DNA from 2 places in the Uliginosibacterium sp. sgz301328 genome. Region 1 is predicted to be linked to the other one. Evidence: predicted binding sites of a transcription regulator. Region 1 holds the regulator's gene; the other holds the start of a gene.
The links. The regulator FNR, encoded in region 1, switches genes on or off when oxygen is low (the NO sensors DNR and NnrR bind a similar motif). The targets are predictions, from matches to a motif close to TTGANCTAGNTCAA.

Region 1 (9,116 bases):
CAAGTTCGCGGGTCGGGGTCAGCACCAGAATGCGCGGACCGATGCTGCGAATGGGCGACTCCATCGTCAGGCGATGCAGCGCCGGCAGCATGAAAGCCGCAGTCTTGCCGCTACCCGTGGCAGCCGACACCATCAGGTCGCCCCCTGCGAGCGCCGCCGGAATCGACTGGGCTTGAACGGGGGTCGGCTCTGTGTAGCCTGCCGCACGAATGGATTTGAGCAGGACGTCGTGGAGTCCCAGGGTTTCGAATGACATTATTTTCTTTCGTTATGGCAGCACAGGACCGCGGCCCGGGGGAAAGGGCAAAGCGGCACCCACTGCGCAAGTGGGCGCGATTGGCGCGCAAGCATCGGCGCCAAACCTGACAAGACACGGAGCTTCCGGATTGAACGGAATGTGCAGCGGAGGGGTCGGGAGCGGATGAATTCAGGCAGGAACCCAAGGTTCCAGCAAGTGCATGATTATACGGGCATCCCCTTAGGGCCGCCAGTACTTTTTGCGATGCGTCAACGTAAGTCTGCCGTGCCAGCATGCTGCGCCAGCACGGACCGCGGCGGATCAGTCGGTCGATGCACCGGCGATGGCCCGGTAAGCCTGCACGCCCGCGTAGATTTCCTGGCGGGCAGCGTCAGGCCCGTCCCAGCCGAGCACTTTGACCCACTTGCCGACCTCCAGGTCCTTGTAATGCTGGAAAAAGTGTTCGATCTGGCGCAGCAATAGCGGCGGCATGTCTTCATATGTAAACACGCGGTCGTACAACGGCGTGATCTTGGGCACGGGCACGGCCAGCACCTTGGAGTCGTCCCCGGCTTCGTCCTGCATCAGCAGCACCCCCACCGGCCGGCAGCGGATCACCACACCCGGGATGAGCGCGAAGGGCGCGACCACCAGCACATCCACGGGATCCCCGTCGCCCGCGACGGAGTGCGGCACATAACCGTAATTGCAGGGATAGGACATCGACGTACCCATGAAGCGGTCCACGAACACCGCACCGCTGTCCTTGTCGATCTCGTACTTGATGGGGTCGGCGTTGGCCGGGATTTCGACGATGACGTTGATGTCATTGGGCACGTCCAGCCCGGGGGAAACGCTCTTGAAACTCATGGAATCTCTCTGTGGTTTTGGGGACCGCGCCCGATTATGACAGGCCGTCCTGACGGAAAACTTGCGGTACGGGATATCCACGAGACCACCCATACAACACCGTATGGATGCACCGCAGCGTACCGCTCGCGTCGTTCGGCGGCCTTGTGGGCCGGCCGAAAGAACTCTTACTGAGCTTCGAAGCCGGCGTCGCGCACGGCCTGCTTGAGCTGCTCCGGCGTCACTTTTGCCGAATCGATATGCATCGATGCGCGAGCGGTCTCAAGGCTCACCTTGACGTCTTCCACCCCGTCGAAAGCCGACAGCACACGCGTGACCGAGCTGACGCAGCCCCCACAGCTCATACCTTGAACCGAAAAATCGAGTGATTGCATGATTCCTCCAGAAATATGCCAGTCGCCTCAGCAGATGACGCCTTCCCATAGGCGCCCACCCAGATGAGGCGCACGAATCAAGCCGAAGACACCGAATCCGATGACAACGGCGCCGGCAAACAGTCGCACCCCGGTGCGTCGGATCAGGTCGCGGAAGCGCGCCAGCAGAACGCCGGCCAGAAAAAGATTGGGCAAGGTGCCGAGGCCGAAAGCCAGCATCAAGGCACCGCCCCGCAACGCAGAGCCGCTCACGAGAGCCGTACTGAGAATACTGTAGGTCAGCCCGCAGGGCAGAAAGCCCCACAGCAGGCCAAGCGGTAGCGCGTGGCGCCATGACTGCGCCGGCAGAAATCGGCGCGACAAGGGTTGCACGCGCGCCCAGAGACGGTGGCCTGCGCGTTCGATCGGTGCGAGCACGCGCGTGAGGCCAGTCAGATACAACCCGAGCCCAACCAGCATGAGGTTGGCCAGCACGTACAGGGACATCTGTATCGGCAGCCAGCGATTGAAAAGCAATGTCGCGGAGCCGATTGCGCCGACGGCAGCACCGATAGCGGCATAGCTGGTGACGCGGCCGATGTTGTAGGCCAGATGCAGCGGCCACTTCCGTCCGCCTTGCCCGGGCACGCCGACCGTGAGGGCGCCCACGACGCCGCCGCACATGCCAATGCAATGCGCGCCGCCGAGGAGGCCGATGAGGAAGACTGCGATGTAACCCGTTTCGAGCATGGGCGAACGCCCGGTCAGTGCATTAGCCTGCCATGGTAGCGCGCGCCCGCCCTGGAGTGAAACCCGCGCAGCGCGCTTGCCGCCACGAGGTCAGATGACTTTGGAGTACCGTGTAGAGCCCTTGTCGGCCCGCAGATAGGCATCGAACGCCATGGCGATTACGCGTACCAGATAGCGGCCAGCCTCGGTAACCACTAAACGGGAGGGCTCAATGCGAACAAGTCCGGCCCCTTCAAGCGCGCGCAAGTCTTCGAACTCGGCCGCGAAATACTCGGCAAACCGGGCGTCGAACGGCTCGCCCTTCCGGTCTGTGAAAAGATGCCCGAAGTCACGCTCCAGTTCAGTGAACGTCAGTTCGAATTGGCACATCAGGGACTGGATGATGGCACGGCGGAGTTCGTCCTCCTCCGACATGACCCAGCCACGAATGATGGGGAGCTCATCGCGGTCAAGCGCCGCGTAGTAGCCGTCCAGCGTACGGTCATTCTGTGTATAGACGCCGTCCGCCAGCCCAATGGCCGATACGCCGAAGGCCAGCAGGTCGCAATCGGCGTGCGTGGAATAGCCTTGAAAGTTGCGGTGGAGCGTACCGGCACGCTGGGCGATGGCCAATTCGTCGTCGGGGCGCGCAAAGTGATCCATGCCTATGTACACATAGCCCGCGCTCACCAGGCGTTCGACCGCCGATTGTAGGATCGCCATTTTTTCGGTCGGCGGAGGCAACGCATCGCCGTTGATGCGCCGCTGCGGCATGAATTTCGCCGGCAGATGCGCGTAGCTGTAGAGCGACAGGCGGTCCGGCTGCAACGACAATACATGCGCGAGCGTATTGTCAAAACTCCGAGCAGTTTGGTGAGGCAATCCGTAAATCAGGTCAATGCTCACCGAGCGAAACCCATAATCACGGGCGGCGTTAATAACTGTTCTCGTTTCTTCAATGCTTTGCAGGCGATTTACCGCCTTTTGCACCGCTGGATCAAAATCCTGAACGCCTATGCTGACACGATTGAAACCGGCCTCCGCCAGAATTTTCATACGCGTCACATCTGCGCGCCTGGGATCAATCTCTATGGAATGCTCACCCTCGGGGTCAAGCGCGAAAATTTTACAAATACCATCGACCAGGCGCTGCGTATCTTCGACCGTCAGGAAGGTTGGGGTGCCCCCGCCCCAATGCATCTGCGAAACGCGTTGCTTTCCCGGGAGATCACGGGATTTGAGCGACATTTCCCTCAAAAGGTAGTCGACATACCGGGTCCCGAGGACGCGATTTTTGGCCGCAATCTTGTTGCAGGCACAATAAAAACAAACGGTGTCGCAAAAAGGAATATGGAAATATAATGATAGCGATCGACCCATAGAGGGTCTGGCCTGCGATGCTGAACGGCTCGTCAGGGCGGACAGGTCGGAGGCATCGACAAAGCGGTCTGCCGTGGGATACGAAGTGTATCGCGGACCGGGTATATCGTATTTACCAATTAATGCCGGATTAATAAGAGTATTCTGACTCACGGCTACCAAATGTTATCAGCGATGGAACATTTTGTCAGAATAACCTGATCGTAATTTGACGGCAAACAAGGGAAACGTATCGTGGATCAGATCGTTACTACACCGCTCACTCTTGCTGCGACCCGCGTCGCTTGTTCCCAATGCAGCCTGCGCGAACTGTGCCTGGCCGGCGGTCTGGACGATTCCGACCTGCATCGGCTCGACGAGATGGTGCAACGTCGCAAGGTCAAGCGGCAGCATCAGATGTTCCGCGCCGGCGACCCCTTCGAAGCCATCTACGCAGTACGTACGGGCTTCTTCAAAACCGACATCCTGACCGAAGAAGGTTTGGAGCAAGTCACAGGCTTCCACATGGCAGGTGAAATCCTCGGCCTGGACGGTATCAACACCGATCACCACGTCTGCAATGCAACCGCGCTGGAAGATAGCGAAGTCTGCGTGATGCCCTATGCGCAACTCGAAGAGATCTCGCGCGCCATCCCGTCCTTGCAGTTGCAGTTCCACAAATTCATGAGCCGCGAGATCGTTCGCGACCAGGGCCTCATGATTCTGCTGGGTTCCATGCGCGCCGAGGAGCGCATCGCCGCCTTCCTGATCAATCTGTCGCAACGCATGAAAGCGCGCGGCTATTCCGCCTATGAATTCCACCTGCGCATGACGCGTGAAGAAATCGGCTCGTACCTGGGGCTGAAGCTCGAAACCGTCAGCCGCACCTTCTCCAAGTTCCATGACGAAGGTCTGATCAGCGTGCAGCAGAAGCACATCCGCATCCTTGACGCGGACGGCCTGCGCGCCCTGCTCAACCATACGACCTGCTAAAGTTGCACGCCTCTGGCACTTGCAAGCCCGGCAATGCCGGGCTTTGTCTTTTTTGGGCGCCGCGAGCAGCCCCAGTGGTCCCGTCGAGGTGCCATACCAGTAGAGTTTCAGCGATTGACCCGCATCAATCGGCTTGTCCCATCGGCGAGGCTGATCGAGATATAGTCATCATGTGATCGTCAAAAAGGAGGGCTTTGAACCATGTACAAACACATCCTTGTCCCGACCGACGGTTCCGCGCTGTCTACGCATGCAGTGGAAAGCGCAATCAAGTTTGCCGCGTCGATAGGAGCACGCATCACGCTGCTCTACGTACAGCCAGACTACCCTCGCCCCATTGTCGGCGAAGGCGCGTTGATCGCCCCCGAGAATCGCGAAGAGTTCCAGGAAGAAACCTCCAAGCAAGCGAACTCGATCCTGGCCTCTGCGCAGGCTGCCGCCCGCGCGGCAGGCGTGACTGCGGTGAGCTACACGGAAGTCAGCGACATTCCATTCCAGATCATCATCGACACGGCTGAGCGGGAAGGCTGCGACCTCGTCTTCATGGCCTCGCACGGCCGGCGAGGTCTGGCGGGCCTATTGATTGGCTCGGAAACCAACAAGGTGCTGACACACAGCAAGATTCCGGTGCTGGTCTACCGCGAAAGCTGATCCGTCCGACCGGGCATAACGGCCACTTACGAGTGGCCGTTTATTTGTTCACGACTGCGCTCAAAGAACAGCGTGGCGAGGCTCGATGCGATGCAGACGAGCCATAGGGCAAAGAAGCCAATGGTATAGGTGGCCATGGCGGAGAAATTCACCGGTTGGCCAAAGAAATACAGCGTCTGTGGATCGACCACGGTGAAGAAGATGATCTCGGCGATGCCCGCCATCAAGAATGACGGCCAGAGCACCAGAATCCATTTGTTCATCGCACCCTCCTCGCATCGGGTTCGGGGGCGCACCAGATGCTCTGGCGCGGAACGGGGCCGTCAGGTGGCGGGCTGTATGAGCAGCTTGGTCGAGCCCGGCAGGCGCGCTTCCTGAACCATGCGCCAGCTCTTGCTTTCGTCTTCCAGGCTGATGTCCCATCGCCCTGACTGGACAGGCTTGAAACTACCGACGTAGCGTCCGTTTTTCAAGTCGAGGACGACGTCCTGGTCGAGGCCCTGTCTCGTAGGATGCAGAAGTGTCACGTGCAATCGAGCGGGAAGGCTCACACCCTCTCGCGCGAACAGCTCGACACTCATCTGATCCGTCGTCGGATCCATCGACAATTGCGCGCGTAGTCCGAGCTGACGCGCCATGTTGTCGCGCGCAATGGTCTCATTGATAGCAAGCCCGCGCTGATAGTAATCGTCTGCGACTACGCCATCATCGCTACGAATCGCGAAGAACAGTGTAGCAATGCCCGCCACGACGGCGGTTGCGGGCAGCCCCATCAATATCCAGGGCCACGGCTCCCGGTACCACGGTTTGGTGGCACGAATGCTGTTCAAGGGGGTTGGGGGCACAGCTTTCTCTCTCTCAGGGCATGATAAATACGGCTTTTTCGCGCACGAATTCGTCGGCGTACCCTTCGGCACGCACTTCGAAATAGATGGCGTGCGATCCCTTGCTTGCGCTGTCGACCGGCACGCGAACGCGCAGGGTGGCCGTGCTGTTCTCGGCGGGATTGATGTCGAAACGCGTCCGACCGTCGATGCGTATGCCGTCCAGGCCGGTTGCCGAGACATTCAACGTGCGTGGCGCCTCGGACATGTTCATGAGATGCAGGATGTAGACATTCTCGATGAGACCATCCTCGACTTCGCGCGTCAGCGTCGTCCGATCCTTGATGACATCGACCCGGATATCCTCGCGGCTGACCAGCGCATAGGCAAATGCGAGCACGATGGCCGCGAGCACGCCGGCATATACAAGAACGCGCGGGCGTAGCACGTGACTGACGATCTCCTTGCGTCCCCAGCGTTTCTCGATGGCGTTCTCGGTCGAGTAGCGGATCAGCCCCGGCGCATAGCCCATCTTGTCCATGACTTGGTCGCAGGCGTCTATGCACGCTGCGCAACCGATGCATTCGTACTGGAGCCCCTGGCGGATGTCGATCCCGGTTGGGCACACCTGAACGCAAATGCCGCAATCGACGCAATCGCCCTTGCCGATGCTGCGCGGCTCCACACCACGTTTGCGTGACCCTCGCGGCTCACCCCGGGCGGTGTCATACGTAATCACCAGCGTATCGGGGTCGAACATGACGCTCTGGAATCGCGCGTACGGACACATGTACTTGCAGACCTGCTCGCGCATCACCCCGGCCATGAGGTAGGTGAAACCGCCGTAGAACAGAATCCAGAACGCCGACCATCCGCTCACGCCGAAGGCGGCGATATCAGAAACCAGCGGCTTGATCGGTGTGAAATAGCCCACGAACGTGATGCCGGTCCACAACGCGATCGCAGCCCACGCGAGGTACTTTGCGCCCTTGACCAGGACCTTGTGCCCGCCCCAGGGCATCTGATCGAGCTTCATCTGGCGCTGCCGATTGCCCTCGATCTTCTGCTCGATCCACATGAAGATTTCGGTATAAACCGTCTGTGGACAGGTGAAACCACACCATAGCCGTCCGGCCACGGCGGTGAACAGAAACAGGGACAGCGCGCTGATAATCAACAGCACCGCCAGATAGAAGACGTCCTGCGGCCAGAAGACCCAGCCAAAGATGTAGAACTTGCGCTCGACCAGGTCGAACAACACCGACTGCCGTCCGTTCCAGGGCACCCAGCACAATCCATAGAAGAGAAGCTGTGTTGCCCACACCATGATCCAGCGCCACGTCGCAAAGCGTCCCGTGACGGCACGCGGATAGACCTTCTTGCGGACCTCATAGAGATCATCGCCTTCCGCTGGCTGAATGGGGATTACATGGGCCTTCGCGCGGATCTTCGGCTTGCCGACTGCGTTGAAGGCTGATGAGGGATCGTCGGGTGCTGGCATTTCGCTGGCCTGGAATCATGCAAGAAAGGCCGTGCGGCGGCCCGAATAAGCGCCAACGGTGGGCGGCGCTTGCCGGCGGACCTCGGCCCGCCAGCAAATATACCTGTGCTTACTGCTTGCGAGGCAGGCTCAGCACATAGGCTGCAAGCAGATGCACCTTGCTCTCGCCGAGCAGCTCCTTGAAGGACGGCATCTGGTTGTCGCGGCCCTTGCTCACCGTTTCGATGATGGTCGCTTCGGACGAACCATACAACCACACCTTGTCGGTCAGGTTCGGGGCGCCAAGCGCCGTGTTGCCCTTGCCGTCCGGCCCATGGCAGGCCACGCAGGTCGTCTGGAAAATCTGGCGACCGCGGGCGGAACGCACGGAGTCGTTGGCCAGGCCAGACAACGAGCGCACGTAGTTCGCGACATCCTTCACGCCGTCACCGCCGAGTACCGCCCCCCAGGGCGGCATGGTGCCATGGCGCCCGCCCAGGATCGTCGTCTGAATGGTTTCGGGCTCGCCGCCATACAGCCAGTCGCTATCGGTCAGGTTGGGGAAGCCCTTCGCACCGCGCGCATCTGCTCCATGGCACTGCGCGCAATAGGTCAGGAACAAACGTTGGCCCATGGCGTTGGCCTCGGCATCGTTCGACAATGCCACGAGATCCTGCTTCGCGAACTTGTCAAAGATCGGGTCATAGCGCTTGTGAGCCACGTCCATTTCGGAGTCGTACTGCCCCACCGAGGTCCAGCCCAGTTGCCCCTTGAAGCCGGCAAAGCCATACAGCGCGAGGTAGCCGACGGCAAAGATGATGGTCATCCAGAACAGGTACATCCACCACCGCGGCAAGGGATTGTTGTACTCCTGCAGGTCACCATCCCAGACGTGCCCCTGTAATTCGGCCGGCCCCGCCTTGCGCTTGGTGTTGTTGGCAGCCAGCACGACAGCGCAGAAAAGCAGGCTCAGGGCAACGAGCCCAACCACGTAGTACACCCAGAAATCGCTGACGAAATCACTCATGATGGGTTATCCATGATTTTGGGGCCCGGCCTTGTCGTCGGCGGGTGCCTCATCTTCAGTAAACGGCGCTTTTTCCGCCTCATCGAAACGACGCTTGGCCGGCTTGCTGTACGCCCACACGGCAATGCCGATGAAGCACAGCAAGCCGAGCACGGTGAGCATGGAGCGGAAGAAATCCAGATCCATGTCAGCGGATACCCTTGATCGTCGTGCCCATGCCTTGCAGGTAGGCGATGAGCGCATCCAGCTCGGTCTTGCCTTCCAGTTGCTTGCGGGCTCCGGCGATCTCGGCATCGGTATAGGGCACGCCAACCGTGCGCAGCGCAGACATCTTCTTCTCGATGTCGTCCGCCTTGACCGGGCGATCCAGCCACGGGAAAGCCGGCATGTTCGACTCGGGAACCACGTCGCGCGGATTGATCAGGTGCGCGCGATGCCACAGGTCGGAGTAGCGCCCCCCAACGCGAGCCAGATCCGGGCCGGTCCGTTTGGAGCCCCACTGGAACGGGTGGTCATACACGAACTCGCCCGCGACTGAGTAATGCCCATAGCGCTCGGTCTCGGCGCGGAACGGGCGGATCATCTGCGAATG
Region 2 (9,116 bases), on a different contig from region 1:
GGGCGTGTTCTTTGGCGCCTGATCGTTTTCAGTCAAGCGGTCGGCCCGTCTTTTTACCTTCGTTTGCTTGAATCTTTTTGCACGGCCTCCATCTAAGCGGGAGCGCATGAGCGCTTTTTTGCTGAAAGGCAGGTTGTAGCAATGTTCAATTGGGTCAAGACCTCGATCCTCATGGCGGGCATCGTGGCCTTGTTCGCGGTGGTCGGCCAACTCATCGGCGGCGCGCAGGGCATGATGATCGCGCTGGTCCTGGGCGGCGCCATGAACCTGTGGGCCTACTGGTTCTCCGACAAGATGGTGCTGCGCATGTACCGTGCGCAGGAAGTCGACGCCACTTCATCGCCCTATCTCTACAACATCGTGCGTGACCTGGCGGGCCGGGCGCAGTTGCCCATGCCCAAGGTGTACATCATCGATGAGCCGCAACCCAATGCGTTCGCCACCGGCCGCAACCCGGAGCACGCAGCCGTGGCGGCGACCACCGGCATCCTCCATCTTTTGTCCGAGCGCGAGCTGCGTGGTGTCATGGCACACGAACTGGCCCACGTGAAGCATCGCGACATACTGATTTCAACGATCTCGGCGACGGTGTCCGGCGCGATCTCGTCGTTGGCGCAGTTCGGCATGTTCTTTGGCGCGCGCGACGAGCGCGGGCGGCCGGCCAACCCCATCGTTGGTCTCATCGTGGCACTTCTGGCGCCGATCGCCGCCATGCTGATCCAGTTTGCCATCTCGCGCACGCGTGAGTTCGGTGCCGACAAGGGCGGGGCCGAAATCTCGGGCGACCCGAATGCGCTGGCCGACGCACTGGCGAAGATTCACTCTTACGCGCGAGGCATCCCGATGGAAACCGCCGAGAGGCATCCGGAGACGGCACAGATGATGATCATGAATCCGCTCTCCGGCGGTGGTCTCCAAGGGCTGTTTTCAACGCACCCCGATACGGCTGAACGGATATCCCGGCTGCGCGCCATGGCGACAGGCCGGGTGTGACGTAGCCATCCCGAACGACCCAGCCCGGCAATGCCGGGCTTTTTTCTGCGCACAGGCATGTCCGATCCAACGCTCTCCAATATCGACGCGGGGCACTACAGCGTCGTCGCCAGTGGACGAAGTGCACACCAGCACTGGGAGGTGTGGGATACCGAGCGCTTCGGTCGCCTCTATCGACTCGATGGAGCCTTCATGGCGAGCGAGCGCGATGCCCACATCGGCCACGAGGCGCTGGTTCACGTGCCGGCCATCGCACACGGGAATGTCCGCAGAGCGCTCGTGCTCGGGGGCGGTGACGGCGGTTCGGCCCGCGAACTGCTGCGCCATGATGCCGTGCGCGTGACCGTGGTCGACATCGATGCGGACGTCATCGCCTTGTCGCGAAAGTACCTGCAGGCAATTCACGATGGCGCGCTGGACGATCGGCGCGTGGATATTCGCATGGGCGACGCGCATTGGTTCGTCATGACGGCAAACGACCGCTTCGATCTTGTCGTGTTCGATCTGACCGATCCTTACCGCTCGCCAAGCTTGCACGACAGCGCCTTCTTCGCGGCCTGCAAGCGGCTGCTGGCGCCGGACGGTGCGCTGTCGGTGCAATTGGGTTCTCCCACCTACCAGAGGCAGCAAGTACGTCGACTGCTGGATGATCTGCGCTCCTGCTTTCGCACAGTGACGCCGTTTGTGACGGATATCCCGCTCTACGGCGGGGCGTGGGCTTTCGCCTGTGCGAGCGATGCAGTCGCCCCTGGCGCGATAGACCAAGCGACGCTGGTTGCCCGCATTGGCGTGCTCTCGGGCCTGCGGGAAATCAGTCCGACCCGCTATCGGCAGTCGATCGAGCGAGGCGATTTTCTGCGCTGAAATGCCAGCAAAAGCTGGCCCGAAAAGCCAAAACCTTGGCCCGCGCAGACAGGGAATGTCGCTGCTCGCCTCCCTAACATGCTCCTACCGCAATCGGTACGACAGCCTCCCCCGGCTCCCCGTCGACCGACGGTGAACAACCTTCGCAAGAGGAGCAACGAATATGAAAACCAAGCTGATGATCGTCCTTGCCGGCACCGTGTTGGCCACTTCCGCAGCCATGGCTGCTCAGCCCGGCTTCTACGTGGGCGCCAATGTGGGCGCCGCCAAGCAGGACGTGAATAGCGACGGTCACTACAAGGACACGCCCGCCACGTACGGGGTGTACGGCGGCTACAACTTCGACAAGAACTTCGGCGTTGAGCTCGGCTACCAGGATCTGGGTGGCATATCGGCCACGAAGAGTAGTGGTGACACTGTACGCGCTCGCACCAACGCTTACTCGGCCGACTTCGTGGCCCGGTTGCCGGTGACTGACCGTCTCGACGTCTATGGCAAGCTCGGCGTGGTGCGCTATGACCGCAGCTATTCGGGACTGGATAGCGCTTCGTCCGATACCGGCACAGGCGGCAAGGTCGCCATCGGCACCGAATACTCGGTCACCAAGAACTTTGGTCTGCGTGCCGAGCTGGCCCAGTACCAAGGCATTCCGAGCCGCGACGAGATGGGTGTGAGCTTCAAGGATTCGTCGACCGTGATGACGCTGGGCGCCAACTATCGCTTCTGAGCGGGGACTGCGGGGCGATCCGCAGGAAATTGCTGCAGATGTTTGCAAAGCGTTGCGGCAGACTGCTGCCGCAACGAATCCTTACAGTTGATGTCGAAATGGGCGGCCCGCAAGGCCGTCCATTTTTTTGTCCGGGTCTAGAATGGACGGCCGCCGATCCCGTGATGCCGATTCATGTATGACACATGGCTAGCCAGCGTTCTGCTGCTTGTACACGCCGAACTTGCCAAGCGAGGACTGGACGCTGACGCCGTTGCGCGCAGCGTGGGCGTGGAGCCCGCCGATCTGCGCGATGCAAATGCCCGTCTGCCGCACGACAAGGTTCGCAATTTCTGGGTTGCGGCTGTGGCGGCCTGTGATGGCGACGCCTGCTTTGGCCTGGACGTGGTCACGCTGGCCAATCCGACCACCTTGCACGCCTTGGGCTTCGCCGTGATGGCAAGCGGCACCCTGCGCGAAGCCACCGAGCGCTTGCGCCGCTATACGCGCATCGTATCGACCATCGATAACTGGGAATGCCGGCAGGATGCCGACGCCACCTGGCTGGTGTTCCAGAGTACCGATGACGACGCGAGTTATCCGCGCAGCTTCGACGCCCGGCTTGGGCTCATCGTCCGCATCTGGCGAATTCTGGCGGGCCGTCCACTCGCGCCGAGCGCGGTGCGCATGCGCCACCTCGCACCGGCCGAAGGTCTCGACCGCATCGCCGCTTTTTTCGGTGTGATGCCCGAGTACGAGGCTGGCGAGTACTCCCTGGCGTTTTCGAATGCCGATCTCGATCAGCTCCTCCCGGGGAGTAATCCGGAACTGGCGCTGGCGGCCGAAAAAGTCGCCGCCGACTATCTGGCCCGGCAGGAGAAGGACGATGTGGTGGTCCGTGTTCGGCGCACGCTGATCGAGTTGCTGCCATCCGGACAAAGCAGCCGCGCGATCATCGCGGGAAAGCTGTCGATGTCGGAGCGGACGCTGCAACGGCGCCTGACCGAGCGCGGCATGACCTACGCGGGCTTGCTGGACGATCTGCGCCGCGATCTGGCGGCGGACTATCTGCGCAATAGCCGGACGACGGTCCAGGAGGCGGCTTACCTGTTGGGATTCGCCGAAGTGGCGAGCTTCAATCGCGCCTTCCGGCGCTGGACGGGGGTGTCGCCTTCGCAGTGGCGCGAGGAAGCGGCCAACACCAATTGAAAGCTTGCCCCACAATTGAAGGCCTGCCGCTGAACCTTGCGGACAGGCCTGTGAGGACTTCTCAGGAGTTGAGTTCTGCCGGTGTTGCGGCTTCGAGCGCTTCCCACACCACGTTTTCTTCGAAGTCGACGTGTTCCTGCAGCAATTTCGAGAAGGCGGCGATCGTCTCTGCGTCGGGCTGGTTCAGTGCGGCGATGAGGCGGCGCAGCTCGGTGTGCTGCTCCAGCACCTTGTCGGCGAGATCGTCGCGGCCGATGGCGCGCAACTGCGGAAGGGCATGACGCTCTTCTTCCTGGAAATGGGGTTCCATCTCGGTCTCGAACACCTCGTAGACGCGGCGCGCAAAGCCCGGAAGGTTGCTGCCGTCCTCCGCCCCTTCGGGGGCAGCCTCGCGCGCGGCGGCGACCAGCATCATGGCGGCGCGATGTTCTTGGGACAGGTGCTTGAGGCGTAGACTCAACTTTCTCATGATGTGGTGCCTTGAGAATCTTGGGAACCCTCAAAAGTACTTGCGAGAAAATTCTTGCGGATGACCCAGATCAATATATAGCTACGGATTTGGGAATATGCGCATCTTCGTTGCAATCCTGGAAACGAACTGATCCACCCATGCATCAACCCCAACAGAGCAAACAAGAAAATGCTGGAATTCTCAACGTTTCAGCTTACAAATTCGTCGAAATCGACGACATCGACGCACTTCGTGCAGAACTCCAGACCCGCTGCGACGCGCATGGACTGAAGGGCACCATTCTCATCGCGCCTGAAGGAATCAACCTGTTCCTTGCCGGTCCGCGTGAACACGTGACGGCGATTGTGGATTTCCTCCGCGCCGATCCGCGTTTCGCCGATCTGGCGCCCAAGGAGTCGCTCTCCACCGCTCAGCCGTTCCGTCGCATGCGGGTGAAAAAGAAGCGCGAGATCATCACCATGAATCGTCCGACCATCCGTCCGAGCGAAGGACGCGCCCCCTCCGTGCCGGCACAGACGTTGCGTCGCTGGCTCGATCAAGGCCACGACGATGAGGGGCGCCCAGTCGTAACGCTCGATACGCGTAACGCGTTCGAGGTCGACGAGGGGGCCTTCGACGGCTGTATCGACTACCGCATCGCCAGGTTCAGCGAGTTCCCCGCCGCTGTTTCTGCGAACGCCGCCGGGCTCGCGGGCAAGACGGTGGTCACTTTCTGTACCGGTGGCATCCGGTGTGAAAAGGCAGCCATCTACATGCGCGAAGCCGGCATCGACAACGTCTTTCAGCTCGAAGGCGGTATCCTCAAGTACTTCGAGGAAGTCGGCGGCGCCCATTGGCGCGGCAACTGCTTTGTCTTTGACGAGCGCACGGCGCTCGATCCCGATTTGGCTCCTGCAAAGGCCTGACCATGAACGCACCCCAGTCCATCTATCTCAAGAATTACACGCCGCCGGCATATCTGATCGACACGGTCGATCTCGATATCGCGATCCATGATGGTTTTGCGCGCGTCTCCGCGACGCTTGCGGTTCGCCGCAATCCGGCGGGCGCGGGCGGCGCGCTGCGCCTGAACGGCGAGGAATTGGCGCCCGAGTACATCGGTCTCGATGGTATCGAGCTGGACGCCGGGCGCTGGCAGTACGCCAACGATCTGCTGGTCGTACACGACGTGCCCGAGGCGTTCGCGCTCAAGACGGTGGTCCGCATCGAGCCCGACAAGAACACCCAGCTCTCCGGGCTGTATCGCTCCAAGGATGGCTACTTCACGCAATGCGAGGCCGAAGGGTTCCGGCGCATCACGTTCTATCCGGACCGCCCCGATGTGATGGCGCGCTTTACGTGCACGCTGCATGCCGACAAGGCTTGCTTTCCGGTGCTGTTGTCCAACGGCAACCCGAGCGCGGCGGGCGAAGAGGCCGATGGCCGTCACTGGGCGCGCTGGGAAGATCCGTTCAAAAAGCCCGCCTACCTGTTCGCCTGCGTCGCCGCCAGGCTCGACGTGAAGGAGGATTTCTTCACGACCGCTTCAGGCAGACGCGTGCGTTGCGCGGTGTACGTCGAGCCGGGCAAGCTCGATCAGGTGGACCACGCGCTCGCTGCCATCAAAAAATCCATGAAGTGGGACGAGGACACCTTCGGACTGGAGATGGACCTCGATCACTACATGATCGTCGCCGTCGGCGACTTCAACATGGGGGCGATGGAGAACAAGGGCCTCAACATCTTCAACACCAAGTACGTGCTTGCCCGGCCCGATACCGCCACCGATGTGGACTACCAGAACATCGACCGTGTGGTGGCGCACGAGTACTTCCACAACTGGACCGGCAACCGCGTGACCTGCCGCGACTGGTTCCAGTTGTCGCTGAAAGAAGGGCTCACGGTTTTCCGCGACCAGCAGTTCGGCATGGACGTGCACTCGGCCGGCGTGACACGCATCCAGGAAGTCCGTCTTCTGCGCGCCGCGCAGTTCCCCGAAGACTCTGGCCCGATGGCGCATCCGATCCGGCCTGCAAGCTACGCGGAGATCAATAACTTCTACACCGCCACGGTCTACGAAAAAGGCGCCGAAGTCGTCCGCATGATCCACACGCTGATCGGCAAAGAAGCCTTCCGGCGCGGAATGGACCTGTACTTCGCGCGCCACGACGGGCAGGCCGTGACGTGCGAGGACTTCGTTGCGGCCATGCAGGATGCATCGGGCGTCGATCTGTCGCAGTTCAAGCGTTGGTACAACCAGGCCGGCACGCCGCATCTGGTGGCGCGCGGCAATCACGACGCGCGTGCGGACACGTATACGCTGGAAGTCGAGCAGCACTATCCGGCGACCGCGTACGAAACGCGCATGGCAGCCGAGGGCAATCCGATCGAGCGCGGGCCGTACCACATTCCGCTCGCCGTTGGTTTTGTGGGGGAGGATGGCGGAGCAATTGCCGTCGCATTGGATGGCGAATCCGTGGTCAGTGCGGACACTCGCGTGCTGTCACTGACGCAGGACGTGCAGCGCTTCGTGTTCCATGGTGTGCCACAGAACGCGGTGATCTCGCTGCTGCGGGGGTTTTCCGCGCCGGTCACGCTGGAGTTCCCGTATCGCGACGACGAACTCATCCGCCTGATGGCCTTCGATGCAGATCCCGTCACGCGTTGGGATGCCGGGCAGCGGCTGGCGACGAACATCCTTCTCGACGGCGTGCATGCCTACCAGGCGGGCAAGGGCGAGGCCGGCGCATGGATTCCCACCGCCTATGCGAATGCCATGCGCGCGTTGCTGGCCGACGCCTTTGCGACGGGCGGCGACCCGGCGCTGGTGGCGGAGAGCTTCGTGCTGCCGGGCGAGACGGTGTTGGCTGAACAGATGGACGTGGTTGACCCGGACGCCATCCATGCCGCGCGCATGCACCTGCGCCGACATATCGCGACGGAGCTGGAAGTGGACCTGGCGCAGGCCTACGTGCAACTGCGCGTCACTGATGCGTATTCGCCAGACGCGCTTCAGGCCGGACGTCGCGCGCTGCGCAACCAGTGTCTTGGCTATCTGGCCGAATTGGGCACGGCGCACACCAACGATCTGGTGGTCACGCATTTCAACACCGCAGCCAACATGACTGACAGCATGGCGGCCCTGTCGGCACTGGCCAACCTCGCCGTGCCGGAGCGCGTTACCGCACTGGCCAGTTTCTACGAATCCTGGAAGGGCGAGGCGCTGGTGGTGGACAAGTGGTTGGGTGTGCAGGCCACCTCGCGACTGGCGGGGACGGGCGCCGCCGTCCGGGCGTTGATGGCGCATGAAGCGTTCGACATCAAGAATCCCAACAAGGTGTACTCGCTGATCCGTGCCTTCTGCGCCGCCAATCCAAAGCACTTCCACGCCATCGACGGCTCTGGCTACGCGCTGGCCGCCGACGTGGTCCTGCAACTGGATGCGATGAATCCGCAGGTGGCGTCGCGCATTGCCCGCACGTTCGATCGCTGGAAGAAGTTCGATGCCGTGCGCCAGTCGCTGGCAGGTGCGCAGCTTGAACGCATCCAGGCGCATGCCGGATTGTCCGCGGACGTGGCAGAAGTGGTCGGCAAGGCCTTGCAGAGTTGAGCATTGCGGCGCCCCAATGAACAACGCCCCGTCGTGACGGGGCGTTTTTTTGTCCGCGAAGAGCGCCTATTTGCCCAGTGCCTGTTTCTGCAGTGCGACCAACTCGGCGATGCCGTCGGCGGCCAGTGCCAGTAGTGTGTTGAGCTGTTCGCGCGAGAAAGGTGCGCCTTCGGCGGTGCCCTGCACCTCCACGAAGCCTCCGCTGCCCGTCATGACGACGTTCATGTCGGTGTCGCAGGCGGAGTCTTCCGGGTAATCGAGGTCGAGTACGGGAACGCCATCGAAGATGCCGACCGATACGGCCGCCACGAAGTCGCGCATCGGTGAGGCCGGCAGCTTGCCGCGTGCGACCAGCCATTCGAGTGCGTCATGCACGGCCACGCAGGCGCCGGTGATGGCCGCAGTGCGCGTGCCGCCGTCGGCTTGCAGGACATCGCAGTCGATGGTGATCTGGCGTTCGCCCAATGCAGCGGTGTCGACCACCGCCCGCAGGCTGCGGCCGATGAGGCGCTGGATTTCCTGTGTGCGTCCGCTCTGCTTGCCCTTGGCAGCCTCGCGCGCACTGCGTGTGTGCGTCGAACGCGGCAGCATGCCGTATTCGGCGGTCAGCCAGCCTTCGCCCTTGCCACGCAGGAAGGGCGGTACCGATTCTTCGACGCTGGCAGTGCACAGCACGCGGGTGTCGCCGAATTCGACCAGCACCGAACCTTCGGCGTGGCGGGTGAAGTGGCGCGTGATGCGCACGTTGCGCAATTGATCGGGAAGTCGTCCAGAAGGTCGCATGTGTTCGTCGATTCAGAGGATAGGTAAGTCCGTCAGCCGAGCGGCCCAGCAGGGCTGGGCCGTTGGCTGCGTTATTCGGTCAGCCAGGGCGTGAAGCCCTGTGACGAGGAGGCGCCAGAGGCGGCGCCCTCCTGGCCGGACGCGCCATCGCTGCCCGGCGGGGGCGGCGGCGGGACGAATTCTTCGTAGACGTAATCGTCCTGGCCGGCGCCCTGCGGCCGTACGGCGATCAGCCCGGCCGGCACTTGCGTGCGCTGCTGCGGCACGCCAGCCAGCGCCTTGTTCATGTAGTTGATCCACACGGGCAAGGCGAGGCCGCTGCCGGTCTCGCCCGATCCGAGGCGGCGCGGCTGGTCGAAGCCGATCCACGCGATGCCGACCAGCGTTGGCTGATAACCGCAGAACCAGGCGTCGACGTAGTCGTTGGTCGTACCGGTCTTGCCGGCGAGGTCCGAGCGGCCAAGTGCGTTGGCCTTGGCAGCCGTGCCTCGGCGGACCAC

Region 2: the regulator FNR is predicted to act here: its motif matches at 4,302-4,315, upstream of ACDA63_RS04315 (hemerythrin domain-containing protein).

Annotation. Positions count from the first base shown of each region.
Region 1 covers NZ_JBGVSA010000015.1:51,448-60,563, forward strand. The annotation lists gene ACDA63_RS12710 (DEAD/DEAH box helicase) at 1-256, opposite strand, end outside; gene ppa (inorganic diphosphatase) at 560-1,108, opposite strand; gene ACDA63_RS12720 (heavy-metal-associated domain-containing protein) at 1,276-1,482, opposite strand; gene ACDA63_RS12725 (sulfite exporter TauE/SafE family protein) at 1,510-2,211, opposite strand; gene hemN (oxygen-independent coproporphyrinogen III oxidase) at 2,302-3,723, opposite strand; gene fnr (fumarate/nitrate reduction transcriptional regulator Fnr) at 3,805-4,542, shown strand; gene ACDA63_RS12740 (universal stress protein) at 4,744-5,193, shown strand; gene ACDA63_RS12745 (hypothetical protein) at 5,220-5,456, opposite strand; gene ACDA63_RS12750 (FixH family protein) at 5,517-6,023, opposite strand; gene ccoG (cytochrome c oxidase accessory protein CcoG) at 6,052-7,518, opposite strand; gene ccoP (cytochrome-c oxidase, cbb3-type subunit III) at 7,628-8,524, opposite strand; gene ACDA63_RS12765 (cbb3-type cytochrome oxidase subunit 3) at 8,531-8,710, opposite strand; gene ccoO (cytochrome-c oxidase, cbb3-type subunit II) at 8,712-9,116, opposite strand, start outside.
Region 2 covers NZ_JBGVSA010000004.1:76,990-86,105, forward strand. The annotation lists gene htpX (zinc metalloprotease HtpX) at 142-993, shown strand; gene ACDA63_RS04300 (methyltransferase domain-containing protein) at 1,051-1,857, shown strand; gene ACDA63_RS04305 (porin family protein) at 2,021-2,584, shown strand; gene ACDA63_RS04310 (AraC family transcriptional regulator) at 2,759-3,772, shown strand; gene ACDA63_RS04315 (hemerythrin domain-containing protein) at 3,834-4,241, opposite strand; gene ACDA63_RS04320 (sulfurtransferase) at 4,352-5,149, shown strand; gene pepN (aminopeptidase N) at 5,152-7,833, shown strand; gene rph (ribonuclease PH) at 7,900-8,616, opposite strand; gene ACDA63_RS04335 (penicillin-binding protein 1A) at 8,688-9,116, opposite strand, start outside.